DNA from 4 places in the Parageobacillus sp. VR-IP genome. Region 2 is predicted to be linked to each of the others. Evidence: predicted binding sites of a transcription regulator. Region 2 holds the regulator's gene; each other region holds the start of a gene.
What was found. Region 2 encodes Rex, which represses fermentation and respiration genes when NADH is low (regulators of the CRP and FNR family bind a similar motif). Its sites were predicted from a motif close to TTGTGAAATATTTCACAA; they were not measured.
Positions count from the first base shown of each region.

Region 1: a site for Rex is predicted at 6,231-6,248, ahead of pflB (formate C-acetyltransferase). Genes of this name have one in related genera too.
Region 3: a site for Rex is predicted at 5,133-5,150, ahead of ahlS (AhlS family quorum-quenching N-acyl homoserine lactonase). Genes of this name have one in related genera too.
Region 4: a site for Rex is predicted at 1,359-1,376, ahead of HT574_RS01640 (L-lactate dehydrogenase). Genes of this name have one in related genera too.

Region 1 is NZ_JABVYQ010000002.1:494,563-501,965, reverse strand. Features, by position in the region: gene HT574_RS07945 (sensor histidine kinase) at 1-762, shown strand, start outside; gene HT574_RS07940 (response regulator transcription factor) at 759-1,391, shown strand; gene HT574_RS20470 (hypothetical protein) at 1,860-2,117, shown strand; gene HT574_RS19850 (hypothetical protein) at 2,188-2,415, opposite strand; gene HT574_RS19845 (hypothetical protein) at 2,488-2,640, shown strand; gene pflA (pyruvate formate-lyase-activating protein) at 3,061-3,807, opposite strand; gene pflB (formate C-acetyltransferase) at 3,865-6,114, opposite strand; gene HT574_RS07915 (amino acid permease) at 6,365-7,403, opposite strand, start outside.
Region 2 is NZ_JABVYQ010000016.1:4,719-12,121, reverse strand. Features, by position in the region: gene HT574_RS19415 (DUF817 domain-containing protein) at 1-508, shown strand, start outside; gene groL (chaperonin GroEL) at 1,256-2,875, opposite strand; gene groES (co-chaperone GroES) at 2,959-3,243, opposite strand; gene HT574_RS19400 (CPBP family intramembrane glutamic endopeptidase) at 3,519-4,253, shown strand; gene HT574_RS19395 (YdiK family protein) at 4,257-4,451, shown strand; gene tatC (twin-arginine translocase subunit TatC) at 4,454-5,200, opposite strand; gene HT574_RS19385 (twin-arginine translocase TatA/TatE family subunit) at 5,221-5,373, opposite strand; gene HT574_RS19380 (redox-sensing transcriptional repressor Rex) at 5,390-6,028, opposite strand; gene moaC (cyclic pyranopterin monophosphate synthase MoaC) at 6,018-6,539, opposite strand; gene HT574_RS19370 (ABC-F family ATP-binding cassette domain-containing protein) at 6,659-7,403, shown strand, end outside.
Region 3 is NZ_JABVYQ010000003.1:254,094-261,496, forward strand. Features, by position in the region: gene HT574_RS09270 (sugar phosphate isomerase/epimerase family protein) at 55-873, shown strand; gene HT574_RS09275 (Gfo/Idh/MocA family protein) at 938-2,029, shown strand; gene HT574_RS09280 (nitronate monooxygenase) at 2,218-3,264, shown strand; gene HT574_RS09285 (sigma 54-interacting transcriptional regulator) at 3,390-5,093, opposite strand; gene ahlS (AhlS family quorum-quenching N-acyl homoserine lactonase) at 5,368-6,216, shown strand; gene HT574_RS09295 (iron-containing alcohol dehydrogenase) at 6,235-7,403, shown strand, end outside.
Region 4 is NZ_JABVYQ010000001.1:296,706-304,108, forward strand. Features, by position in the region: gene HT574_RS01635 (PTS sugar transporter subunit IIC) at 1-315, opposite strand, end outside; gene HT574_RS01640 (L-lactate dehydrogenase) at 355-1,329, opposite strand; gene HT574_RS01645 (OsmC family protein) at 2,201-2,656, shown strand; gene murB (UDP-N-acetylmuramate dehydrogenase) at 2,682-3,614, shown strand; gene HT574_RS01655 (Glu/Leu/Phe/Val family dehydrogenase) at 3,744-5,003, opposite strand; gene HT574_RS01660 (diacylglycerol/lipid kinase family protein) at 5,354-6,295, shown strand; partial or broken gene HT574_RS01665 (DUF6176 family protein) at 6,557-6,901, shown strand; gene HT574_RS01670 (MFS transporter) at 7,006-7,403, shown strand, end outside.

The DNA of each region.
Region 1 (7,403 bases), on a different contig from region 2:
CCTCTGGAGCCTTCAAAGCTGAAAGAAGCGGCGGCGGTAGTAGCGCGCGTTCAAAAAATTCAAAAGCAGATGACGGAACAAGTGAAATTGTCGCAGCGGCTCGCCAATGAAAAGGCGGAAGAGCAAGAAAAGCGGATTCAAGATATCATTTCCCAGGAACGGCATCGGCTTGCGCGCGAGCTTCATGATTCCGTTAGCCAGCAGCTGTTTGCCGCCTCGATGCTTATTTCCGCCATCAATGAAACAAAAACGTTTTCTGATGAGCGCGAAGAAAAACAGTTTCGTTTAATTGAAGAAATGATTCACCAATCGCAATTGGAAATGCGGGCGTTATTGCTTCACCTTCGCCCGGTAGCACTGAAGGGCAAATCGCTAAAAGAAGGGATTCAAGAGTTGTTGATGGAGCTAAAGCAAAAAGTGCCAATGCATATCGAGTGGAAAGTGGAAGACATTCCGCTTGATAAAGGGGTAGAAGACCATTTATTTCGCATTTTGCAAGAGTCGATTTCCAATACGCTTCGTCATGCCAAGGCGACAAAATTGGAAGTATTGTTAGTGAAACGAGACCAACTTGTCATTTTGCGTGTATCAGATGATGGCGTCGGCTTCAACGTCGACCAAGTGAAAGCAGGGTCGTACGGTTTGCAAAATATGCATGAGCGTGCGCTGGAGATTGGCGGAACGCTGCAAATCGTCAGTGTGCCCAATCAGGGAACGCGGTTAGAGGTGAAAGTGCCAATCATAGAGGAGGGAACATCGTGATCCGTGTCTTATTGGCCGATGATCATGAAATGGTGAGAATCGGGGTTTCTGCGTTTTTGGCGTCACAGCCGGATATGGAAGTGGTGGGAGAAGCCGATAACGGAAAACAAGCGATAGATCTGGCACTAGAGCTGCGTCCGGATATTATTTTAATGGATTTAGTGATGCCGGAGATGGACGGAATTGAAGCCACAAAGCACATTATTGCCCAATGGCCGGAAGCGAAAATTATCGTTGTTACAAGCTTTTTAGATGATGAGAAAGTGTATCCGGCTTTGGAAGCCGGAGCAACGAGCTATATGCTAAAGACGTCGAAAGCGAACGAAATTGCCAACGCGATCCGCGCGACGTTTTACGGTCAATCGGTGTTGGAACCGGAAGTGACGAATAAAGTGATGACAAAAATGAAACAAAAGAAAGAACTCTTCCCTCACGAAGAATTGACAAACCGGGAGATGGAAGTGCTTTTGTTAATGGCGCAAGGAAAAACGAATCAAGAAATCGCTGATGAGTTGTTTATTGCGGTGAAAACGGTGAAAGTCCACGTCAGCAACATATTAAGCAAATTAGGAGTACAAGATCGCACACAAGCGGTCATTTATGCATTTAAACATTCGTTAGTCAAATAGCTTCCATATATAAATTAGACTTCAGGCATTCATCGAAACCCAATTTGTCATAGTCTACGCAGGTTGCCCTAAGGCAGCCTTCTTATATACTGATTTTGCATCAAACTTAAGACGTGTAATGTGGAATGATGCCTCAAGTTTTAGAAGAAAATAACGCCTAAGCTCATTATCGAAAAATACAACTACTGGCAGGATGGAAGATAGGTAAGGAAGGAAAGATATGAAACAGTTTTTGACGAACAGTGAATTTTTGAACATTTTATGAACAAATTGATCAATGTTTCACAAATTAGACAAACTAAAAATTCCGTTGCCTAGTTATGATGGGGTTGTAATAGATGGGAATATTTCCTGGAAATATTCTCATCTTATATTTTTTTGGTTTTATTGGGAAATATTTTACAATGGAAGGAGACTATGTATGGCTGTTGGGGAAAGAGTGATCAATAAAAAATCGAAGCGGTAAAAATGGTTGATAAGCTTGTTGCTAATGCACAGAAAGCATTAGAACAATTTCGAGATTATGATCAAGAAACGATCAATCATATCGTCAAAGAAATGGCGTTAGCTGGGCTCAATCAGCATATGGCATTAGCAAAGCTGGCAGTGGAAGAAACAAAACGTGGCGTAGCATCGCGCAACTGTCTTTCGGATTTTGATAACCCGTATTGTTTCGCCCGCTCATACTTTTTCCATCGGCGTGATCCTTTTCGACATTTCGATTGACGCCGCTGGATCTCCGCCAGTTTTTTATTCCGCAGCCGGTGAAGCGAGCGCACCTTTCGCCCCGTGATGATCAAGGATTGGCCATTTCGCAAAACGCCCCGATCGTATGGATTTCGCCAAGGTCGACGCCAACCGCATGCCCCGGCTGGTACGCTTTCGCTTCCTGGCCGTTGTCACAGGTGATGGCAAGATACCAGCCATGATCATAACAACATTCGATTTCTTTGATCGTTCCCTGCGGCAGCTGTGAGACGTAGACGATCATCGGTTTTTCGTGTTTTCCGCCATGGATGCCCATGGACAGCGTGATTTTCCCATTTTCATGAATAGTGAATCCGTCTTTCGCCCATTTGGTGTTGAAGAATCTCTTGTGTTTGTACGGATAACGAACGTGGCGATGTCCTTTCTGGATAGCGGCTCGAGCGGATTACCAGGCGAAGAGGTATTGGTGGCAGACGGCTTGAATGGACTGGCTGTGAAGATGGAATCGCCTTTTCGTTTGTTTTTACAGCTCGCTTTTTGAGATTCAGCGGCCGTGTTGAGGGAAATGCTCTTTGGCCAATCGGAGGGACTCATTCCAGACACGAGCCAATTCCCGATTGCAAGCCCGAAGCCGCTCAAGGCCCGCCTTCGATGCCCGGAAGGCCACTTTTTGCCCACGAAGCATGGTAGGTCCTCCTTTCACCAAATCATGGGTAAGAATAGTATAGAACATATGTTCTTCTTTTGGGAGAAAAAACAACCGATTCCTCCCCCACCTACACTCTGTTTAAAGGTGGGAGGCTTCTCGGTGGACATGTTAAAACAACCTCCCCCATAAAGAGGATCGTCCATATACTCGCTGGTAAGCGTGGCGGGCCATCCTTTTTCATGTATATGTTTCAGTTTCACTGCAATGAAGGAAATGAGAAGATCTTCTAAACATATAAACAGAAAAAACTTCTTAAAGAGGCACTCCATTTTCCATTCCATTTAGAATTCGCTGTGCCATTTGCACGCTTTCTTCCGAAGGAGGTTCAATCTCTTCCAAAGGGTACTTCAATCCAAGTGCCTTCCATTTGTATACTCCTAATTTATGATATGGCAGAATTTCAATTTTTTTGACGTTGTTTAACGTACGGATAAAAGCAGCGAGACGGCGCAAGTCATTAGGGTCGTCTGTAATGGTTGGAACGAGAACATGTCGAATCCAAACAGGAACGTTTTTTTCGGACAAAAACCGAGCAAATTGTAAAATATGTTTATTTGTTTTTCCCGTCAGTTTCCGATGTTTTTTTTCATCGATATGTTTTAAGTCAAGTAAAATTAAATCCGTATAGGAAAGCAATTCATTTAATTTTTGCTGGAATGACGCTTCCGTCGTGTAGCATCCCCCTGATGAATCGATCGCTGTATGAATGCCCAGTTGTTTGCATGCTTTAAATAGCTCGGTTAAAAAGTCGATTTGTAACAAAGGTTCCCCGCCGCTGACGGTAATTCCGCCGCCGGAGGCGTTGATAAACGGCAAGTACGTTTTCACATCCTCGATAATTTCTTCTACGGTCATTTCTTTTCCTTTTCCAATTTCCCATGTATCAGCGTTATGACAATATTGACAGCGCAGCACGCATCCTTGTGTAAAGAGGACATAACGAAGGCCTGGGCCGTCGACGGTACCGCATGTTTCAATCGAATGAATAAACCCTTTCATAGGATGATCACCTTCCTAAGAGAAATCCCCTCCTCTCAAGAAGGAGGGGGAAGATAGTTACATCGTTTCGTGGAACGTGCGGTTAATGACGTCAATTTGTTGTTCGCGAGTTAATTTAATGAAGTTGACGGCATATCCAGAGACGCGAATCGTTAATTGCGGATATTTTTCTGGATGTTCCATCGCATCTAATAACGTTTCACGATTCAACACGTTAATGTTGAGATGGTGCCCGCCTTTTTCCATGTAACCATCTAAAATGGCGACAAGGTTACGAACACGGGTTTGTTCTTCTTTTCCTAACGCTTTCGGTACGATTGAGAACGTATTCGAGATGCCATCTAATGCATGTTCATATGGCAATTTCGCGACAGAGCTTAACGAAGCGAGCGCTCCTTTTGTGTCGCGGCCGTGTAGCGGGTTCGCTCCCGGGGCAAATGGTTCGCCGGCGCGGCGGCCATCTGGTGTATTGCCTGTCTTTTTCCCGTATACGACGTTTGATGTAATCGTTAAAATCGATAGCGTATGTTTCGAATCGCGATACGTTTTATGTTTTTTCAATTTCGTCATAAAACGTTCGACTAAATCAACTGCAATTTGGTCGACGCGATCATCGTTATTCCCGTATTTCGGGAAGTCGCCTTCAATTTCAAAATCAACGGCAATGCCGTTTTCATCGCGAATCGGTTTGACTTTTGCGTATTTGATCGCGCTTAACGAATCGACGACGACCGATAGCCCGGCAATACCAGTTGCCATTGTACGTAAAACGTGGGTATCATGAAGCGCCATTTCAATTCGTTCGTAACAATATTTGTCGTGCATGTAATGGATGACATTAAGCGTATTAATATAAAGTTCGGCAAGCCATTCAAGCACTTGATCAAATTTACGCATGACTTCATTGTAATCTAAATATTCGGAGGTAATTGGCGCAAATTCAGGGCCAACTTGAATTTTTAATTTTTCATCGACGCCGCCGTTAATCGCATATAACAATGCTTTCGCAAGGTTGGCGCGCGCTCCGAAAAATTGCATTTGTTTACCGATTCGCATCGCCGATACACAGCAGGCAATTCCGTAGTCATCGCCAAATTCAACGCGCATTAAGTCATCGTTTTCATATTGAATCGAGCTTGTTTTGATCGACATTTTCGCACAATATTCTTTGAACGCTTCCGGTAATTGTTTCGACCAAAGTACCGTTAAGTTTGGTTCTGGCGCAGGTCCTAAGTTATCTAACGTATGAAGGAAGCGGAACGAGTTTTTCGTTACTAACGGACGACCATCGATAGCCATTCCGCCGATCGATTCTGTTACCCATGTTGGGTCGCCGCTAAATAGTTCGTTATATTCCGGCGTTCTTGCGAATTTGACGAGGCGCAATTTCATTACGAAATGGTCGACAAGTTCTTGTGCTTCTTTTTCTGTTAGTGTACCTTCTTGTAGGTCGCGTTCGATATAAATATCTAAGAAGGTAGAAACGCGTCCTAAGCTCATCGCTGCGCCGTTTTGTTCTTTAATAGCGGCAAGATAAGCGAAATAGAGCCATTGGAATGCTTCGTGTGCGTTTCGCGCTGGTTTGGAAATGTCGTAACCGTAGTTTAATGCCATTTGTTTCAATTCGTTTAACGCGCGAATTTGTTCAGCAATTTCCTCACGAAGACGGATAATGTCTTCTGTCATCGTTCTTGCGCCAGTATTTTTCAAATCCTTTTGTTTTTCTTCAATCAGACGATCGACGCCGTATAATGCTACACGACGATAGTCGCCAATAATACGGCCGCGTCCGTACGCGTCTGGAAGACCGGTGATGATTCCGGCTTTGCGCGCTAATTTCATCTCTTCGGTGTAAACATCGAATACACCTTGGTTATGTGTTTTGCGATATTCCGTAAAAATTTTTTTTATTTCGTCGCTTACTTTATAGCCGTAAGCTTCGCATGATTGCTGTGCCATGCGGATGCCGCCGAACGGCATTAATGCGCGTTTAAACGGTTTATCTGTTTGAAAACCAACGATTTTTTCTAAGTCTTTGTTTAAATAACCTGGTCCATGGGAAGTGATGGTCGAAACAACAGATGTGTCCATATCGAGAACGCCGCCTTTTTCGCGCTCTTGTTTCGACAATTCCATCACTTGTTCCCATAGTTTTTTTGTTGCTTCTGTAGGTCCTTCTAGAAATGATTCATCCCCATAGTAAACAGTTACGTTGTTTAAAATAAAGTCACGGACATCAATGGACTTTTTCCATTTTGACCCTTTAAAATTTCGCCAAGGGTCTAATACAACAGTGGTTTGTTTCATAACAGATCCCCTCCCAATCGCCTGTAAATATAACAGGCTGATAAAAATAATATAACAGCTTTCGTCTATACAATATTACATTTTTTGATGACTATAACCATCTATTATTGAATAGTTTGTGAAATATTGAGCAATATGAAATAAATGATGATATAACGATATAACAGATCGAGAAAAAGAAGCAATAAACATGAAGAAGGAGGTGAAAAATAAAAATCTCCATCCCTTTTATAGGGATGGAGACGGTTGTTTAGCTGACTTGTTTTTCCTCAGAAGCGCGGGCATGACGCTTATGCATGCCTTTTGCATAATAGACGGCAACGAGCAAGATAAGCCAGGCTGGTCCGATGTAGAGAGCGATTCGCGTATCCTTGAAATAGCCCATCAAAGCGGTAACTCCGATGAGGAAGGCGAGAGCAACATAAGAGCTGTAAGGGTAAAGCGGCATTTTATATTTTAATTGTTGTTGTTTTTCTGGACTTAATTGTTTGCGGAACTGCAATTGCGCCAGCAAAATAATCGCCCATGTCCAAATCGCGCCGAATGTGGCAACGCTCGTTACCCATTGAAATACTTTTTCGGAAACATAGTTTAAATAAACGCCAAACAGCATTGCGATGGCTGTGACGATCAGTGCGATTCCAGGAATGCCGCGTTTTGTCAATTTGGCGAAAGAAGGCGGCGCTTCCTTTTGTTCGGCAAGGTTAAAGAGCATTCGGCTGGTGCTAAAGATGCCGCTGTTGCAGGAAGACAAGGCCGCGGTTAACACGACAAAGTTGATGATCCCCGCAGCAGTGTGAATGCCGATTTTTTCAAACGTCAGCACAAATGGGCTTCCTTTTTGTCCGATTTCATTCCATGGATAGATCGACATAATGACAAACAGTGCACCAACATAGAAAATTAAAATGCGCCAAAATACGGTGTTAATGGCCCGGGTGAGCGATTTTTCCGGGTTTTTCACTTCGCCGGCTGTGACGCCGAGCATTTCAATTCCTAAATAAGCGAACATTACCATTTGCAAGGACATTAATACGCCGGTAATGCCGTTCGGGAAAAATCCGCCATGTTTCCAAAGGTTGCTGATGCCGGTGGCGACTCCGCCATTGCCGATGCCAAACAAAATCATGCCAAAACCGACGACAATCATAAATACAATCGTAACAATTTTAATAAGGGCAAACCAAAATTCTAATTCCCCGTACGCTTTGACAGCGAGGAAATTGATCAATGTCATCAAGACTAAAGCGGCCAGCGCCCATATCCATCTTGGCGTGTCCGGAAACCAA
Region 2 (7,403 bases):
CATGTACGCAAGTGTAGCGAGTTATCTTTGCCAGGCGTGGAGGAGGCTTAAGGTTGAACTGGTTAATTGGCCACCGTTTTTGGTAGTTGTACCTCTTGCAGCTGCGATTTATTTAAATTTTTTCACCCACCATTATTGGATTGACGTTCGTTGGTGGTTATCTGGGCTTGTAATTATCGTCTTTTGGCAATCATGGGTCACATTCGAGGTTGATGGAACTCGTTACCGTATGCCACTCGCACTTTCTTTTGTGCTCATCGGATTTTTTATATGGATAGCCGAAAATATCGCAACGTTCTTTGGAGCTTGGGAATATCCAAACCAAACCGATGCATGGAGTCTCGTACATCTAGGAAAGGTGAGTTCATGGTTCTTATTAGTGATTGTTAGCTTTCTTATAGTAGCGACGTTAAAGCAGGTTAAGGGAAAAATTGTTTCGTCCAAGAAGGATAAGGTTCAAGAGGCGTTTGATAATCATTTAAAGGAACGGGATAGAAGTTCTTTTTAAGCTATACCCACTAATGAAAGCTCACGTGTTATTCAGTTATCGGGCGCTTTTTCGGAGTAACGATAAGAGGGGCTGACTCAAAACATCGCCTTTAAGCGATGTTGCGTCAGCCCCGTGTGGAGAAAAACCAGTCCCCTATTCATTCCAAATCCAATTCAGAGAAACCCTACTCCATTACGTTACACAAAATTCTTGACGGTACCGATGGACAATTATATGTTAGTGTAACTAAAATGCATAGAGCACCTTTTAAATATCCAATACACCCTGTTTCGATTACTAAAGATTATGTCCGGTGTCAAGCTGAATATGTTGATGAAACACTATTATTTAATATTAACCAAGCCTCCACTTTATTAATGTATAGAGAGATGGGGCAGACACATTTGGCCCTTCAGTTAAATTAAGGTCTAATCTTCAAGCTTAAGCCGATTTCTATCTTTTAGGAAAATTGACGGAGAGAGCCCTATATGTAGTGCAATACAGCCTTCTAAGAATATAAATCTAAAAACTAATGTAACTCAGGATTTATAGAAACACTTTGTCATTCAGCCTAATTGGTTCTGAACACAGGTCAACGCATCTGCCAACGATTTATGCTCATATGACTAAAAACTTAGAAGAAAAAGCTTCCCAAAAGTTCAGCGAACGAATGGGAAGCTTCATAAAAAATTTATGATTTTTCCGCGGTCAAAAAAGAAAGGAACACCAGGGGAACCCCAGTGCTCCAAGGCTTTTGGGCAATTATTACATCATTCCGCCCATGTCAGGCATTCCGTTGTTGCCGCCTTTGTTTTCTTCTGGTTTGTCAGCGACAACTGCTTCAGTTGTTAAGAACATAGCGGCAACAGAAGCTGCGTTTTGCAGAGCGGAACGAGTTACTTTTGTTGGGTCTACGATACCAGCTTCAATCATGTCTACCCATTCACCAGTAGCAGCGTTGAAGCCGATGCCAGGTTTTTCTGTTTTTAAGCGTTCAACAATGATAGAGCCTTCCAAACCAGCGTTTTGCGCAATTTGGCGAACTGGCTCTTCGATTGCGCGAAGAACGATTTTCACACCAGTTGCTTCGTCGCCTTCTGCTTCGATCGCAGCCACTTTGCTGTATACGTTCATTAATGCCGTACCACCGCCGGCTACGATACCTTCTTCGACAGCTGCACGAGTAGAGTTGAGCGCGTCTTCAATGCGCAATTTGCGTTCTTTCAATTCTGTTTCTGTAGCTGCACCAACTTTGATTACTGCTACGCCGCCAGCTAATTTTGCAAGACGTTCTTGTAATTTTTCGCGGTCGAATTCCGAAGTAGTTTCTTCTAATTGCGCACGGATTTGATTGATGCGAGCTTTAATGCGGTCAGAATCGCCAGCGCCTTCCACAATCGTTGTTGTTTCTTTCGTTACAACGACTTTCGAAGCACGGCCAAGCGATGCGATCGTTGTCGATTTCAATTCGCGTCCTAGTTCTTCGGAGATGACTTCACCGCCAGTTAAGATTGCGATGTCTTCCAGCATTGCTTTACGACGATCGCCAAAGCCAGGCGCTTTAACCGCTACCGCATTGAATGTACCGCGAAGTTTGTTCACAACTAATGTTGCAAGCGCTTCGCCTTCCACATCTTCTGCGATGATTAATAATGGTTTGCCTTGTTGTACCACTTGCTCTAATACAGGCAAGATTTCTTGGATGCTAGAAACTTTTTTATCTGTAATTAAGATGTATGGATTTTCAAGCACTGCTTCCATTTTTTCTGTATCTGTAATCATGTATGGAGATACATAACCACGGTCAAATTGCATACCTTCAACAACATCTAGTTCTGTTGTGAAGCCTTTCGATTCTTCTAATGTGATAACACCGTCGTTGCCGACGCGTTCCATTGCTTCTGCGATTAATTGACCAACTTCTTCGTCAGCCGCAGAGATCGCTGCAACTTGGGCAATCGATTCTTTTCCTTTGATTGGTTTGGAGATTGCTTTTAATTCTTCTACTGCCACAGCGACCGCTTTTTCAATACCTTTGCGGATGCCCATTGGGTTAGCGCCAGCTGTAACGTTTTTCAATCCTTCACGGATCATTGCTTGCGCTAAAACTGTTGCCGTTGTTGTACCGTCCCCAGCAACATCATTCGTTTTGCTTGCAACTTCCGCAACAAGTTTCGCCCCCATGTTTTCAAATGGGTCTTCTAATTCGATTTCTTTCGCGATTGTTACACCGTCGTTTGTAATTAATGGCGAACCAAATTTTTTCTCTAATACGACGTTACGGCCTTTTGGTCCTAATGTTACTTTTACCGCATCTGCTAGTTTGTCCACACCGCGTAACATCGCGCGACGAGCTTCTTCGCTGAATTTAATTTCTTTTGCCATACCCCGTTACCTCCTTATAAAATGGAATCGTTAAGTATTTTAGTTAAGTATTTTGTACATATCTATGTTATAAATGCTGTATATTAGCCAATAACAGCCAAAATGTCGCTTTCACGCAAGATTAAATATTCCTTGCCGTCATATTTTACTTCTGTTCCAGCATATTTCGAGAAAATAACGCGATCGCCAACTTCTACTTCCGGAGCTACACGCTCACCGCTGTCAAGCACACGTCCTTTGCCAACAGCAACTACTTTGCCTTCTTGTGGTTTTTCTTTCGCAGTGTCTGGCAATACGATACCGCTTGCAGTTTTTTCTTCCGTTTCAATCACTTCAATGACAACGCGATCACCTAATGGCTTTAACACGGAAAACAACCTCCTTAACAATAATTTTCGCCGTTCTTATTAGCACTCATCTTAATCGAGTGCTAACACACTTATAATATTAATGAACTTCTCCTTTTTTTGCAAGTAGGAAATAAAAAAAATAACCGCTTTTCTTTACTCCTTCTATACCCTTTTCAAGTATTTCACATTTCCATGATCGATAAACGGCGGCAATCAATTTTTTTATATTTTTGCAAAAGATGTGCTAAAATACGGGAAGTATCACTATTTTGTTGGCAAAGGGGTTAGTTTCCTTGAAACGACAATATTGGTATGTCATTATTACGTATATCATCATGCAACTGTCTGGTATTGTAGGAGTTCCGCTTTTGCGCTTTCTCGGCGTGGGAAAACATGTCGAAAATAAACTCGTTGCCGCAAAGCTCGCCTCTGGCTATTGGGCGGTCATTAGCTTTGCTATTGCGTTTTTTATTATTATCTTTTTCTTGCGTGAGGATATAAAACAACGGCATACTCGTCATCGCGTTTCTTTGCCCGTCGCTTGGATGTGGGCGATCAGCGGCGTCTTTTTGTCGCTCTTTGCCCAAAGCCTTGCCGCTAATGTTGAATGGCGCTTGCTTGGTATCGAACCAGGCTCGGAAAACACAAAACGAATTGTTGAAATCATTCAAGTCACCCCTTTATTAATGGTCGTGACTTCCATTATCGGTCCGATTTTAGAAGAAATAATTTTTCGTAAAATTATTTTTGGAACGCTATATCAAAAATACAACTTCTTCATTTCCGCGCTAGTTAGTTCGCTTTTATTCGCCATCGTCCATATGGAACTTGAACACCTGCTCTTGTACGCAGCAATGGGATTTACGTTTGCCTTTCTTTATGCGAAAACGGGACGCATTTTCGTTCCGATTTTCGCCCATGTTACCATGAATACGTTCGTGGTCGTCATACAAACATTGTTTGCTGATGAAATTGAAAAAATAATGCGGCAGACAGAGCAGATACAACTCATTATTGGGGGCTTTTAAACAATGAAAGGGACGCCATTACAATTTGGTTTTTTCTATTTTCTGATGGGAGTGCTATTTACTTACTTGTCCATTCAAAGTGCAAAAGATACGATTTGGAACTTTTTCACGATCTTCCTTGCCATCCTGGCTACGCTTGATTTTGGAGCAGCAATACGTCTATTCGCACTCCACTTTCGCAATAAACCTCCCGTTTGATTTCACGGGAGGTTTTCTTGTTCCTGTTGCGCCAATAGCACTTTGCGGTAAGCCATCTTAGAAATCCAAATGCTTGCCTCATATAAAATCGAAAGCGGAATCATCACGATGACTTGCGATAATACATCCGGCGGCGTAATGACCGCAGCTACAATCAGCAAGGCCAAATAAGCATATTTTCGTATTTTGATCAATAACATTGGTGTAATCAAACCAAGTCTTGTGAAAAACATCACTACTACCGGCAGCTGAAAGACAATGCCAAACGGCAAGATGAGCTGAAGCAAAAATTCAAAATATTCATTAATGCCGATGACTTGATGAATGCCCAGGCGTTCCGCCAAATTTTGCATAAAACGAACGACAAACGGAAATAAAACAAAATACGCAAAACTAACGCCAGCGAAAAAGAGAACAATCGAAATAGGGATATAACTTAAAGTGACCTTTCGCTCTTTTTCATACAATCCCGGACTGACAAACGCCCAAAGTTGATAAAGCAAAACCGGAGCAGTAAGAACAAAGGCAATGACAAAAGCAAACTGAAAATAAATTTTGATCGGATCTGTCAAACGAAACGCATTCATCGTCAATTCTTTTGCTTCATCCGTCCGCTGCAAATATAAAATGACCGGTTCTACAAAAAAGAAGCTTCCTATCAAAGCAATGCCAAAAAAAACAAGAACAATGATAAGCCGTTTTCGCAACTCTCCTAGGTGCTCATACACCGACATTTCTTTATCGTTCATATGTCAACCATCCTAACTCATCATTGGTCGGCTTTTTTTTCATCCTCATCGGCTAATCCTTTCGTCGCATCCTTAAATTCGCGGAGCGATTGACCGAGCGACTTGCCCAATTCTGGAAGTTTTTTTGTTCCAAACAATAATAAGATGACAAGCACGATTAATAAATATTTCACGTTTTATTCTCTCCTTTTATTCAAGCGGGTAGTTTTTCAAAAAATAAACGAGCGACTGCAATTCGACCGCTAAGTCAATATGATGGACGCGAATATGCTTGGGTACGTTCAAGCGCGCTGGTGTAAAATTTAAAATTCCTTTAATTCCTCTTTGGACAAGACGGTCGGTAATCCACTGAGCAACATGGGCTGGCACCGTTAAAATTGCTACTGGAATCCCCTCGTGAAGACGGTCTTCCAATTCATCCAAATGATAGACAGGCACCCCGCCGACTTCTGTACCGACTTTCCTTTCATCTACGTCAAATGCCATCACAATTTTCGTATTATTGTTTTTCGAAAAATTATAATTTAAAAATGCGGTGCCTAAGTTCCCGACTCCAAATAGTGCGACTTCCGTTACCTCATCTTGATCGAGCGTTTTCCGGAAAAATGACAGCAAATAGTTGACATTATATCCGTATCCCTTTTTGCCAAGCGCGCCAAAATAGGAAAAATCGCGGCGGATCGTCGCAGGATCGACTTTGACCGCCTCGCTCAGTTCGGCAGAAGAAACGCGTTGTTTCCCAGAAGCGTGTAAATTTTTTAAAAAACGATAATATAACGGCAAACGTTTGGCCGTTGCTTGCGGAATTTTTGGCTGTTCATTGCTCATTGATGAATCCCCCAGCACTTCTTTTTTCGCGTTGATAATGTCCTGACTTTCCACCTTTTTTCTCTACCAAATAGGTTGGGCCAATAACCATTCCTTTATCTAACGACTTACACATATCATATACTGTCAGCGCACATACAGAGGCTGCCGTTAGCGCTTCCATCTCCACCCCCGTGCTTCCCTTCGTTTTCACCGTTACGGTAATCAACAATTGATACAACGCTTTTTCTTCTTCGACATGCCAGGCAAACTGAATGTCGACACCTTTTAGCATAAGCGGATGGCACATTGGAATGAGATCGGCTGTTTTTTTCGCTGCCATAATACCTGCCACTTGCGCAACGGCAAGCACATCCCCTTTTTCGATCGTGTGGTTTGTCATTTTTTCATAAATTTCCTTATTTACTGTCACACTTGTTTGCGCGACCGCTATGCGAACCGTATCCTCTTTGTTCGTAATATCGACCATTTTTGCCCGGCCTTGTTCGTTGAAATGGGTAAATGATGACAACATAATCTCCTCCACTTATAAACTATACACTATTTTTCGTCATCTGTCTTTTATCGTTTTATTGCGATAAGAAAGTCACTTACGCTACACTATTATTGTCAAACGAGAGGTGAAAAACAATGATCATTTTACAAGTTAACCAACTGACAAAATATTTTGGCGCTGACCTTATTTTATCGAATATAAAATTAGAAATACAATCAAAAGACCGTATTGCTCTTGTTGGGAGAAACGGAGCCGGGAAATCGACCCTATTAAAGATCATTGCCGGTGAAATGTCTTACGATAGCGGGGAGATTATTAAACCAAAAGAAGTAACAATCGGCTATCTTGCCCAAGACAGCGGGCTTCACTCTTCGTTGTCGATTTGGGAAGAAATGATGACGGTATTCGCCCCGTTAAAGGTGATGGAGAAGCAATTGCGAGCGATGGAAATGCAAATGGGCGATCCCAATCTGCTTGCAGACGTTTCCCGTTATGAAAAACTATTAAAAGACTATGACGCGTTGCAAGAGCGCTATAAAGAACAAGGTGGTTACCAATACGAAGCTGATATTCGCTCCATTTTACACGGTTTGCAGTTTTCTAAGTACGATTATATGACGACTCCTGTCCAATCGCTAAGCGGCGGACAACGAACGCGGCTGGCGCTCGGAAAATTGCTGTTAATGAAGCCCGATTTGCTTATTTTGGACGAGCCGACCAACCATTTAGACCTCGAAACATTAACATGGTTGGAGCAATATTTACAAACGTATCCTGGCGCTATTTTAATTGTATCGCATGACCGCTATTTTCTCGACAAAGTAGTCACCCAAGTATACGAACTGTCACGTGCAACATTAAAGCGGTATAGCGGCAATT
Region 3 (7,403 bases), on a different contig from region 2:
TTTTAACTAACGAAAAATATTCATAAGAAAATTTGCTGAAAAGGAGAGAAAAAGATGAAAGTATCATGTCATTTAATTACGTGGGGTGAAGATTTTTTAAAAGGATTAAAAGAAGCTTCAGAACTTGGATTCCGTGCATGTGAAACTTTTACACATATTGCTCTTAAGTATGAAGAGCGATTAGAGGAATTTCAAAGCTTGCTTGCTACCCATCATTTTCAATTATCAGCATTATATGGTGGAGGAAGATTTAGTGAAAAAGGAAAAAGAGAAGAAATTATTGAGTATAACACTAGAGTAGCCAAATTTTTGGCAGCGAATAAAAGCGATCGAATTGTTTTTGGGCCTAGTGGTCCTCGGCGAGAAGGGGGCACTTCCTTAGAGGAATTAAAAATCGCAGCTAATACAATCAATGAGGCTGCTAAAAGATGCTATGATCTTGGTGTGAAAGCATGTATTCACCCACACCTTGGAACGGAAATACAAGATGAGAATGAGATTGACGTTATCATGGAGTTAACAGATCCTAACTATGTTTTCTTTTGTCCAGATACTGCCCACTTAGCCAAGGCAGGAATGGATCCGCTTACTATTATGAAAAGATACAAAGATCGGATTGCTTATCTACATATTAAGGATGTAACACCACAGGAAGCAACTAGTGTCTTAACATCCGATAAAGAATTGCCTGTTTTTTGTGAATTGGGTTTGGGTATCATTGATTTTCATTCCATCATTACGTTTCTCAAAAATATCCATTACGATGGATGGATAACAGTTGAAATCGATCAGTCAACAAGTACTCCTTACAACAGTTTGAAAATATGCCGTGATTTTGTCGAACATAATTTAGGTTTAAAAGTAGGAACGTAAAAACGCTTAGAAGAACAATAGCTTTTTGTTGTCAATAAATAAAAAATAGAAGGGGTGCTGGTTTATGAGAAAAGTAAAAGTAGGAATTATCGGTTGTGGAAATATAAGTGGAACTTATTTAAAATCCGCAAAACGATTTGATTCGTTGGAAGTTGTTGCTTGTGCGGACATTGATATTGAAAAAGCGCAGAAAAAAGCAGAAGAGTATAACGTGCCAAAAGCTTGTACGGTGGAAGAATTACTAGCAGACGAAGAAATTGAAATTGTCGTTAATCTCACTGTTCCAAAAGCCCATGCAGAAGTTTGTTTACAGGCGCTCAATGCAGGTAAGCATATCTATGTAGAAAAACCTTTAGCCATTACAAGGGAAGAGGGGAAAAAGATTCTTGAGCTTGCAAGAAAAAAAGGGTTACGGGTAGGTGCTGCGCCAGATACGTTTCTTGGAGGAGGAATTCAGACATGCCGCAAACTTATTGATGACGGTTGGATTGGCAAGCCAGTGGCGGCAACTGCTTTTATGATGAATCATGGACATGAAAGCTGGCATCCAAACCCAGAATTTTATTATGACGTTGGTGGGGGACCGCTGTTTGATATGGGACCTTATTATTTAACTACTCTTATTAATTTAATAGGTCCGGTAAAAAGGGTAACAGGTTCTGCCCGAATTACGTTTCCGGAACGCACCATTACAAGTAAACCGAAGTATGGCAAAAAAGTTCAAGTAAATACGCCTACACATGTTGCTGGGGTCATTGATTTTGAAAATGGAGCTATCGCAACAATGATTACAAGTTTTGATGTTTGGGGGGCTAAACTCCCACATATGGAAATTTACGGATCAGAAGGTTCGATCATCGTACCCAATCCAAATGAATTTGGTGGGCCTGTTTATGTGAGAAGGGCAGATGACAAAGATTGGAGAGAGGTTTCTCTTACGCATGGATATATTGATAACTGTAGAGGACTTGGTGTCGCAGATATGGCAAATGCAATTTTAACAGATAGACCTCATCGAGCGAATGGTGAAATGGCTTACCATGTTTTAGATATTATGCAGGGACTTTTAGAGGCTTCTGCGAAAGAAAAACACTATTATGTAACTAGCACCTGTCAAAAACCAGATCCATTACCTTGCATTGCGAACTGGAACTAATTTTTCTGTGCGCGCCGGTGCATTTCGTGCCGGCGCATCTGCTTTAAAAGGCTAGATCAATAAACCCCAATCACCTTTGATGAACAGCAAATTTAGTTGTTCTTTTTTAGCAGGAATTTCGCTGACATATTGTGAATTGTTTTATTAGGCAGCAAATATACAAAATATACAAGGAAAGAGGAGAAGCGATGTTACACACCCTTTCTGTTCCTATTATTCAAGCGCCAATGGCCGGCGGGGTTTCAACGCCGGCGTTAGCTGCGGCAGTGTCCGAAGCAGGAGGACTTGGCTTTTTGGCCGGCGGTTATAAAACAGCGGAAGAAATGCGAAAGGAAATTGCCGCGCTTCGAGCGCTGACTGATCAGCCATTTGGCGTTAATGTGTTTGTACCAAGCGAGGATGATGCAGATGAGAAAGCGGTGCGCCGCTACAAAGAGATGCTGGAAGAAGAGGCAAAGCGGTTAGGAGTATCCCTTGGCGAGCCTAAATGGGATGATGATGATTGGGAAGCAAAACTTACAGTTTTGTATGAAGAAAAAGTTCCTGTCGTCAGTTTTACGTTTGGCTGCCCTTCGTCCAAGATCATCAGCAAACTACAAGACAATGACTCCTTTGTCATTGTAACCGTTACCTCCAAAACCGAAGCGCAAATCGCGGCAGGGCAAGGAGCGGACGCCCTATGTGTGCAAGGGCCGGAAGCGGGAGGACACCGCGCTACGTTTCGCAATGACGAAACAGTGGATGAGAATGTAAGTTTGCTTGTTTTGCTGCAGCAAATTCGCGAGGCAGTAGACCTCCCGCTCATTGCCGCTGGCGGCATTATGCACGGACGCGATATTGCCGCGGTACTGGCGGCGGGGGCGTGTGCCGCCCAATTAGGGACAGCGTTTTTGCGCTGTCCGGAAAGCGGAGCGAGTCCGTTGCACAAAAACGCCCTTATCGACCAGCAGTTTCAAACAACCGCCATCACCCGTGCGTTTACCGGCCGTCCTGCGCGTGGGCTAGTCAACCGTTTTCTTACTGAATATGACGCGCTTGCTCCTGCAGCGTATCCTCATATTCATCATATGACAAAACCGCTTCGCAGCGCTTCGGCCAAGGCCAATGACCCGCAAATGATGTCTCTGTGGGCGGGGCAAGGGCATCGTTTGGCAAGGAATATACCGGCTCAGGAGCTTGTAAGGGAGTTGATGAAGGAGATGGAAGAGGCGGTACAAGGACTAATAAGGAAATAAGGCATTTTTGAATGGTAGAAGTAGAAGGAAAGTTTTCTAGAAGAAAATTTTGCAACAGCGAAAGCGTGAATGATGGGAAATAAGGGGATTTGCGGACAAATTGAACAAGATGACACCGCGCCATATTAATACGGCCGCGGTGTTTCTGTTTTTTTCCATCTTTTTAGCTTTTTGATCAGCGTGGAGTGATCGATTCCCAGCCGTTCCGCCGCTTTTCGCAGCGATGGGGATTTTTCGATCGCTTCATAGACAAGCCGCTTTTCAAACTGCTCCACTTTTTCTTTCAGCGTGAGGCAGGAGGAGGTGTCTGATCGACTGCGAATATGAGTTGGGAGGTCATCTGGTTCAATGTATCGGGCAGGGACAGAAACGACCAAGCTTTCCATTAAATTTTTCAGCTCTCTGACATTACCGGGCCAATGGTATTGCTGCAAAACCGCTTTTGTGCGTGGAGAAAGCCGCTTGTGGATGCGATAGAGCTTGCAATAAAATGTAAAATAATGGTCTAAAAGTGGTTCGATGTCTTCCGGGCGTTCCGCCAGCGGAGGGATAAATAGTTCGATCACTTGCAAGCGATAGTATAGATCGGAGCGGAATTTTCCAGACGCGATCAGTTCAGACAAGTTTTGATTTGTCGCCGCGATAATACGGATATCGAGTTTTTTTGCATGGCGGCTGCCGATGCGCTGTATTTGTTTTTCCTGCAGGACGCGCAATAATTTCACCTGTAAGGATAGCGGCATTTCCCCAATTTCATCAAGCATGATCGTTCCGCGGTCCGCCAGCTCAAATAAGCCGATTTTGCCGCTTGCTTGCGCGCCGGTGAACGCACCCTTTTCATAGCCGAACAGCTCGGATTCAAGCAGTGTCTCGGGAATCGCGGCGCAATTGACTTTAATAAACGGCTGATCTTTCCGCGGACTAAGATGATGAATCATATTGGCGATCACTTCTTTTCCTACGCCGGATGGCCCAGTGAGCAGCACGGTCGTAGGATAGGCGGCGATTTGTTCGACCTTGTGAATAAGCGTTTTCATGAGGGGACTGCGGCAAATGATTTGCTCATCGCTGTCGCTAGTGGAAAAGGTGTAGCGATGCTGGCTCATTTGTGAGAAACTTTTCGCTTTTTCCAGCTCCATTTTCAGCTCGTTCAGCTTGGAAATATCACGGACGCTTGTGACGATCATGTCAATTTCCCCTTGGTCGTTGAAAACCGGATTTCCCGTGACGATCACATCTTTTTTGCCGCCGATTTTTTGCAAAATGGAAATACGCTGTTTTTGTTGCAAAACGAGAAGGGAAACGGACTGGTCAAAGTATCCTTTACCAACCAGTTCCTCCATATGTCTCCCTATCAATTCCTCGCGGCGAAATCCGGTGATCTTTTCATAGGCGGAATTGACCATGAGCGTAACTCCGTTTCCATCGACGACATAAATGCCATCGGTGGAAAATTCGATAATCGTTTCCATTTTTTTAGACAGTTGATGATAATGCTCCATTTCCGAAATATCTTGCAGCACAGCGATCGCGCCGATGCGTTTGCCGTCGCAATAGAGCGGCGTGCGATTGACCAAACAGGCCCGTCCGGCGATGTTCACTTTGACGCCAATGGTGCTTTCTCCCGTTTCTACTACATGTGGAAGCTGGGTTGTCGGAATGAAACCACGAATATCTTTTCCTTTCCAGTGATCGTGTTCGATATGCAGCAATTTTTTCGCCGCCTTGTTTAAAAAGACGATGCGGTTATGCTTGTCGATCACTATGATCCCGTTATGAATGGAGGAAAAAATATGTTCGAGCATTTCGGAAGCGATGATGGCCATCATCCGATCTCTCCTTTAAAAACGGTGAATGATTTCACCGAGTGGTGAAAACGGTCACAATTTATTCATTTCGCTATCACTATGGTTTCTCCTTTGTTAGTGGTGATTTTTTTCAGCATGCCTATCAGTTTTTGCTAGATAAATCAGGCTTTTACGAGGTGGCATAGGACTTGCAAGACAAAAAAGGGGGGGAGAGGCCGATATTGAAAGCATTTTTTGTACACCGGTTGGTCCTGATGAAGAAGGAGCATTATTTTGACAAGGGGGAGGATCAATAATGGCGAATGTGATCAAAGCACGTCCTAAATTGTATGTGATGGATAACGGGAGAATGAGGATGGATAAAAATTGGATGATCGCGATGCATAATCCAGCAACGATTCATAATCCAAATGCACAAACAGAGTTTGTGGAATTTCCTATTTATACGGTGCTGATTGATCATCCAGAGGGAAAAATTTTATTTGATACCTCTTGTAATCCTAATTCAATGGGACCTCAAGGACGATGGGCAGAATCGACGCAGCAAATGTTCCCGTGGACGGCAACTGAGGAGTGCTATTTGCATAACCGTCTGGAACAGCTGAAAGTAAGACCGGAGGATATTCGCTACGTAGTCGCTTCTCATTTGCATTTAGACCATGCCGGATGTTTAGAAATGTTTACAAACGCAACGATCATCGTTCATGAAGATGAGTTTAACGGGGCATTGCAATGCTATGCAAGAAATCAAAAAGAAGGAGCATATATTTGGGCGGATATCGATGCATGGATAAAAAATAATTTGCAATGGCGGACGGTCAAGCGGCATGAGGATAACATCCTCCTTGCGGAAGGGGTGAAAGTCTTAAACTTTGGCAGTGGACATGCGTGGGGAATGCTGGGGCTGCATGTGGAGTTGCCGGAAACGGGAGGGATTATTCTCGCTTCTGATGCGATTTACACAGCGGAAAGCTACGGTCCGCCAATTAAGCCGCCAGGTATTATTTACGACTCGCTCGGTTATATGAACACCGTTGAACGAATCCGCCGTATCGCGCAGGAAACAAAGTCACAAGTATGGTTTGGGCATGACGCCGAACAATTTAAAAAGTTTCGCAAGTCTACGGGAGGATATTACGAATAAGAAAGGAGCAAGAACCAAATGTCAGTCGCACGCATCGTATTTACACCACTTAGCTATGTCGGCTGGGGAGCGCTAGATCATTTAGTCCCGGAAGTGGAGCGGTTTTCCGCGAAAAAGATATTAGTTGTCACCGATCCGGTGCTAGAGAAAATCGGCCTTGTCGTGCAAGTAACAAAACCGCTTCAGGAAAAGGGCTATGATGTTCATGTTTATACGGATGTCGTACCAGAGCCGCCGTTAGAAACGGGGGAAAAAGTGGTCGCTTTTACCAGGGAAGGCCAATTTGACCTCGTCATTGGCGTCGGTGGCGGCAGCGCGATGGATTTGGCGAAACTGGCTGCGGTGCTTGCCGCACACGAGGGCTCGGTTGCCGAATATTTAAATTTGACAGGAACAAGAAAGATTGAAAAAAAAGGCTTGCCGAAAATATTAATTCCGACCACATCCGGAACGGGATCGGAGGTCACGAACATTTCCGTATTATCGTTAGAGACAACGAAAGACGTTGTTACTCACGACTACTTATTGGCGGATGCCGCCATTGTCGATCCGCAATTAACCGTTTCCGTCCCGCCGCGGGTGACGGCCGCAACAGGAATTGACGCGCTAACCCACGCGGTCGAAGCGTATGTATCTGTTAATGCCAGCCCGACGTCAGACGGTTTAGCGCTTCAAGCAATTCGTTTGATCGCGCGGTCGTTGCGCAAAGCGGTGGAAAACGGCGCAGATAAGCAGGCGCGGATCGATATGAGCAATGGCAGCTATTTAGCCGGTTTAGCGTTTTTTAACGCCGGGGTCGCAGGAGTGCATGCACTCGCCTATCCGTTAGGCGGGCAATTTCATATCGCCCACGGCGAATCGAACGCCGTATTGCTTCCGTATGTGATGGGGTACATCCGCAAAAGCTGCACGAAGCGGATGGCCGATATTTTGAATGCGCTGGGAGGAAACTCGAGCTTTCTTTCTGAAGAAGAAGCTTCGTATAAATGCGTCGAAGAGCTGGAGCGAATCGTCCGCGATGTCGGCATCCCAAGAACGCTCGGCGGCTTTAACATCCCGGAAAGCGCATTGGAAAGCTTAACGAAAGATGCCGCCCAGCAAAAACGATTGCTGGCGCGCAGCCCGCTGCCGTTATTGGAAGACGATATACGGACGATTTACCAATCCGCTTTTAAAGGTGTGGTGAC
Region 4 (7,403 bases), on a different contig from region 2:
CAGCAGTGCTCCAATTGGTTCTCCTGATTTAATGAGAACACCTGCATCTGTAATGCTTAATGCACCTGCCCCGACTGCTGCTGCAATCATTGCCGAGAAGATGACAAGGGCGTTTGCACCCAGCATTAAGGCAATTCCCGCACCGATTGCTGGTGCCATCAGACTAATCGAAATCGTACCAATTTGTTCAAGTGCATCAATTCCAAAGTTTGTTCCTATGTTTTTAATAAGTAAACCAATACCGAGCGTAACAAAAATTCCTTGTGCAATTCCTGTTGAAGCTTTAAAAATTCTTGGCATCACATACACTTTCATAAGAAACTCCTTCTTTCCAGAAGTTTTTCACAAAGCAACTTACACAATGGATAAAGCCTCTTGTTTATAGCCGATGCTTTCCATGTATTTTCGCAATATAGCATTGGATTGTCTGAACTTTGCTTTCTCTTCTTCCGTTAAGCGAAGCTCGACAATTTCTTTAATTCCTTCGCGAGTAATAACGGCAGGAACGCCTGTGCAAATATTTCTTTCACCGTACTCCCCATCCAACACGCAAGATAGGGCGATGATTTTATGGTCGTCATTGAAAATCGATTTTGTAATAAAAGCTAATGCATTTCCGATACCGTAGTAAGTGGTCCCTTTTCTTTTTAAAATCTCAAAACCTACTTTTCTAACTTTCTTGACAATTTGATCTAAATCGATTTCACCAAGTTCTTCTTTTCGTTCCTCTAAAATTTCTAGAAGTGGCTTGCCACCTACGTAAGTGTGAGACCAGACCGCAAATTGCGAATCACCGTGTTCACCCATCATGTAGCCGTTAATACTTCTTGGATCGACATCTAAAATTTCGGATAAAAAGGTTTTTAATCTCGAAGAATCTAACGAAGTGCCTGTTCCAATCACTTTATTTCTTGGTAAGCCGGATAGTTTCCAAACATGATATGTGATAATATCAACTGGGTTGGAAGCTATTAAGAAAATGCCATTAAAACCGCTCTCCATAATTTGTGGAATGATATCTTCCATAATTTTAGCGCCAATTCCAAGTGTATCTAGGCGAGTTTGTCCCGGCTTTGGCGGTGGGCCGGCAGTAATAATAGCCACATCGACATCTTCTAAGTCGTTGTATGATGCAGGACGAACTTTTGTTCTTGAAGTTGTAAAATCAATGCAATGTGATAAATCTAAGGCTTCGCCTATAGCGCGTTCCTTGTTGATATCGACCATTAATAATTCTTCACAGATTCCTTGATTAATGATTGAGTAAGCTGCGCTTGAACCTACTAGACCTGTACCGATGATCGCCACTTTTCTTGTTGTTTTTCCCATCTCGGTCACTCCTTAGAAAATTTCTGTTTTTGTGAAATATTTCACATAATGCTCCAAAAATATTTTTGTTTGATAATTATTTGTGAATAATCTCACATTATCATTTTAAAGTTATTAAAACTAAATTTCAATGATATATAGCGCTTACAATTTGAATAAAATTTGAATAAAAAAAGCATATTTTTAATATTAATATGATTATATTATAAAAATTTTATCATGCCGAAAATTAGTTTATATAAAATGGCCTCTTGCTTCTTTATCTCGATTTGTATTCTCTTTTTCATCATTGGTAGGATGTTTTAAAATACAAGAGCTAAAAGCACATGGAATATTGGAACCCAATAAAATTCAGTTAAGATGAAGAAGATAAAATTTAATGGTTGAAGTGGGTGCTGTGAACAAAACGATTGATGTAGATTGGGGCGGACAAAATGGATTTTGGATGAATCTTTAAAGAAAGCCCTAAACTTCAATACTGCCATTGTATATCTGATTGATGGGAAACAGCAATTCCTCTGCCAATCAGCTTTTCTTTTATGGCGAGCTGATGGATGTATGCATTATGTCTTGCAATAAATATGTAATGACATCGTTTTTATGTTTCTTTTCATCATTAGTCTGTATAAGGACTGGCTATATAAATAGAATGGTTATGGAAAAGTGGTTATTCTACCATGCGAAAAAAATTTTACTACAATAGGCAAGAGTGCTTACTGACTGGGGAACGTTATTAGATTTTGTTCGTTACCAAAACGAGGTGTTTATTGTAAAATAAATATGGTGTTCCGTCATGAAAAAGCAGACGATGGATTGTCATGTGACGTTTTCGGATAAAATGGATGATTTTTCGCGAAGCGGGGGGAGTGTAATGGAACAACATCATTTTCATTTAAAAGCGGAATGGGCTGGTGGAAGAAATGGCAACGGCTTTATTGACGCTGGTCAGTTGAAGACGAAAGTATCCGTTCCATCAGAAATGGATGGTCCGGGAATTGGAACAAACCCAGATGAAATGTTGTTAGGTGCAGCAGCAACATGTTATTTAATCACGCTTGCGGCGATGTTAGAACGTTCTTCCATTCCGGTCGATGAACTCACAATGGAATCGGAAGGAATTGTGGAGGTAGAGCGGGGTGTGGTCACGTACAAAACGATCATTCATCGTCCTGCGATTACATTGTCTGCTGGAGCGACGGACAAAGATGTCCAAAAAGCGGCGCTTCTTACGGAAAAAGCAGAAAAAAGCTGCATGATATCAAGAGCGATAAAAGGAAATGTCGAGGTGAAATTAGAAGCGGATATACGTATTTCACCAAATGAATGAACAGAAAAGTAAAGAGGGAAAAGCGATGTATGCAAATGATGTGATTTATCAAGAATTAGTGCAAATTTGCGGGAAAGAAAATGTCCTGCGCGATGAACCAATGAAATATCATACGTTAGTGAAAATCGGCGGCAAGGCGGATTTTCTTGTCTGGCCGACGACGTATGAACAAGTCGTTGACGTTATTCGACTAAAAGAAAAATTTCAGATTCCTTTTACGTTGCTTGGCAACGGATCGAACGTGATCGTCCGCGACGGTGGCATTCGCGGTATTGTTATGCAGTTAAAACATCTTGCGGAAATAAAGGTGGAAGGAGAAAAAATTATCGCGCAAAGCGGTGCCGACATTAAAACCGTTTCCCGATTCGCCTTGGAACATAGCTTGACAGGACTCGAATTTGCCTGCGGTATCCCTGGCTCTGTCGGCGGCGCGATTATGATGAACGCGGGAGCCTACGGCGGGGAAGTAAAAGACGTGCTGGACCATGTGAAGGTTGTCACGCAAAAAGGCGAGCTAAAGACGATGTATAAAGATGATTTGCAATTAGGCTACCGCACGAGCATTATCAGCAAGACGCACGACGTTGTGCTTGAAGTCGTGTTTCAGCTCGAAAAAGGCGATCCGCAAAAAATTAAAGCAAAAATGGACGACTTAACGTTCCAGCGTGAATCAAAGCAGCCGCTCGAGTACCCATCGGTCGGCAGCGTATTTAAACGGCCTCCTGGATACTTCGCGGGCAAACTCATTCAAGACAGCGGCCTGCAGGGAAAAGGAGTCGGCGGGGCGGAAGTATCGACGAAACATGCTGGTTTCATTATTAATAAAAACAACGCCACCGCTTCCGATTATATTGCAACCATTGAAATGGTGCGGAGGACGGTAAAAGAGAAATTCGGCGTTGATCTTGAATTAGAGGTGAAAATTATCGGAGAGGATATAAAACAGCAACAACAATAACAGAAATTCAGTCCGAACTCACAAACGAGTTCGGATTTTTTGTTGCGGAAAAGAAATGAAAAAGAGAATAATAGACAGAAAAAAGCAAAGCCCCCAAGTGGGGCTTCGTTTCAAAGCTGCTTCTAGTTTTTATACCCAGCCGCGCGCTTTCATCGCCTCTGTGATTCGTTTTAACGAAATGATGTAAGCGGCTGTGCGCAGATCGGTTTCATACTCTTCCGCTGCTTCATAAACGGCGTGGAAGCTTTGCACCATGATGTCCGTTAATTTTTTGTTCACCTCTTCTTCGCTCCAGTAATAGTTCATTAAATTTTGCACCCATTCAAAGTAGGATACGGTTACGCCGCCTGCGTTCGCAAGAATATCAGGGATGACGATAATTCCTTTCTCTGTGAGGATGCGGTTTGCATCCGGAGAGATTGGGCCATTTGCCGCTTCTGCGATGATTTTCGCCTGAACTTGGTCAGCGTTTTCCGATGTGATCGCGTTTTCCAAAGCGGCAGGAATTAAAATGTCTACTTTCAGTTCCAATAAAGCGGAAGGATCGATTTGATATTCCGCACCGTAGTCGAGCAAAGTGTGATGATCTTTCAAATGTTCTACTTTCGCTATATCCAATCCGTTCGGGTCATAAATAGCGCCTTTGGAATCGCTGACAGCGACGATTTTGCATCCCAGTTCTGCAAGCAGTTTGGCGGCGGTTCTTCCCGCGTTTCCGAATCCTTGAATCGCGACGGTTGCATCTTTTAACGGACGTCCAAGCTTTTTCATCGCTTCTTGAATCGTAATGACACAACCGTGCGCGGTTGCTTCATTTCTTCCTTTCGATCCCCCGATGATGAGCGGTTTTCCCGTAATGACGCCTGGGGAGAAAGATTGATTGATGCGGCTATATGTATCCATCATCCAACCCATGATTTGTGAATTTGTATAAACGTCAGGCGCAGGAATATCTTTATCCGGGCCGATGATTTGCGAAATGGCTTCGATAAATCCGCGGCTGACTCGTTCTAATTCTCCACGGCTTAATGTTTGCGGGTTACAGACGACTCCGCCTTTTCCGCCGCCGTAAGGAAGTCCGACGACAGCGCATTTAAACGACATCCACATTGATAATGCCTTCACTTCATCGAGTGTAACATCAGGATGAAAGCGGATTCCCCCTTTAGTAGGGCCTAAAGCATCGTTATGCTGAGCGCGATATCCTTCGAATACTCGGATGGAACCATCGTCCATTTTGACAGGGAATGATACGGAGAGAACTCGCATCGGTCTTTTTAAAATTTCAATGATGTGCGGTTCTAAACCTAGTTTCGCTGCAGCTGTTTCAATTTGTTTTTTGACGATTTCATACGGATTTAAGTTTTCTTTTGTTACAATCATAGGCATTTCCTCCTTCTGATGACGAATGATGCAGCATGATCATAGACGGTAGCTTATTGGTTTGCAGATTATTACCATACTACCATATATTTTTATATTTATTCAATTAAAATTTTAAATTATCAAATAACTATGTGTTTATTGTATCATTTTACATTATTATGAGAATATTGCAAAACTAGATTTAAAAGCTCGAAGTGATAGATAAGGATGACACGCATGCAGTAAATTTGCTGGATATTACTTCATAAAAATTAAAGAAATAATGTACAATAGCGTTAATTTAATGTATATGCACATAAACATACAGCATCCTTGAGAAAAATTGATAACGGAGTTTTTATGGGGGAGAAAGGATGAAACTTTATTTTATTGTCAACCCAGCGGCGAAAAATGGGCGGTGCAAAAAGGTATGGAAAAGATTAGAGAAAGTTCTTCGCAAAAAACATATTTCATATGAAGTATTTTTTACAGAGAAGCAAGGTGATGGGAAACGAATTACCAGGCAAATCATTGAGAGTACGAGCGAAACTGCCGCCATTATTGCCATCGGCGGCGACGGCACGGTCCATGAAGTCGCAAACGGTGTCTTTCCATTTAAGCACGGTATTGTTGGCTATATACCAGCAGGCACGGGAAATGACTTTTCGCGCGGCATCCGCATTCCGAATCATCCTCGAAAAGCGTTGGAGCACATTCTCTTATTACTGAAAAGCCATTGTTTTTCTGCCTATGATATTGGCCAATTTGCAGGTCCGCATGTACAAGAAGGGGTGTTTGTGAACAATTTAGGCTGCGGCTTTGATGCGCAAATTTCGCGAAAAGTAAATCGCTCCAAACTAAAGTCGTTGTTCAATCGCCTTTCTCTTGGCAAATTTGTCTATGTGTTCTATTTAATGAAAGAATTAATTTTCTACCAGCCGGCCAAAGTAGTTTTGCAGATTGATGGGGAGAAGCATTTATTTGAGCGGACTTGGCTTGTCACGATATCGAACCATTCCTATTATGGTGGAGGAATGAAAATAGCGCCGTCCGCAAAATCAGATGATGGCCTGTTCCATATCATTGTCGTTGATCAAATATCGCGGTTAAAAATATTGCTGTTATTTGTGACGGTTTTTTGGGGAGGGCATATAAAAATGAAGGAAGTGAAAGTGTTTGCCGGGAAACACATTCACATACATACTAGCTCTCTTCTTCCTTTGCATGCCGATGGGGAAAATATCGGCTCTGGGAGCGTTACTGTTTGTGTGCAAGAGAATGCGCTGTCTGTGATCGCGCAAAGGCAAACTAGTTAAGTGTAAAATTATAGAAGGAATGATATAGATAGGAAGCGAAATAGAGTAGAAAGATAAGGTGAAAAACGAACGTCTAAGCAAGGGATGCTGCTCGATGTAGTATGCTATATCATTTTTCTGTTAGTTGTCTTGTGGCGCACGGTCACATTGATGACTATTATGCGACGCTTATCTCCACCGTTTTCGGCATGGCATACAAGATATACTGCTTTCTTTCTATATTTTGAAGTTCATCAATGAATAGAAAGGTGGAAGCATGAGATGAAAGTAGAATTAAGCAAATTTCGCGTAAAGGAAGGAAAATCGAAGCGGGTGGATGAATGGATGGAATTATTAAACACACATATGAACGAGGTGCTGTTGACGCTCAAAGATTAAAAAATGCATGTCGAAGCAATCTTCCGCGAGCGAAATGAGGAAGGAGAGTTTCTTTACTGGTTCTCTGTTCAGGGAGAAGGCGGGATTTCCCTAGAAGAGTCCGAACACGAAATTGATAAAAAACATTTGGCGTTCTGGTATGAGTGTATTGATGAGGAATATAACGAACCTGTGATCACGACAGAAGTAGTGATGATTCCAGAGCATATTCTTAAGGAGATGGAGTAAGCAAGTTTGAGAAGTTAATCATGAATCTAATTTTTTATTTTATTTTCTTAATATTTAAAATAAAATGTTATTGTCAAGGGACAACAAAGAATGGGGGAATAACGGTGGATAAGGGAGTATCACGTCGTGTGCTAGTGGCGAGTCTTGTCGGGAGTTCGATCGAATGGTTTGATTATTTCTTGTATGGAACGGTCGCTGCGCTTGTATTTAATCAGTTGTTTTTCCCGAGCGAAGATCCGACCGTAGGGCTGCTTTTATCCTATGCATCATTCGCTCTTTCCTTCTTTATTCGCCCGTTAGGCGGCGTTGTGTTCAGCCATATTGGCGATAAGATTGGACGGAAGAAGACATTGATTTTCACATTAAGCTTAATGGGACTCGCAACCGCGGGGATGGGGCTTCTTCCGACGTACGAAACAATAGGTGTATGGGCGCCGATTTTATTAATTTTACTTCGCCTTGTGCAAGGAATCGGCCTTGGCGGTGAATGGGGCGGCGCGTT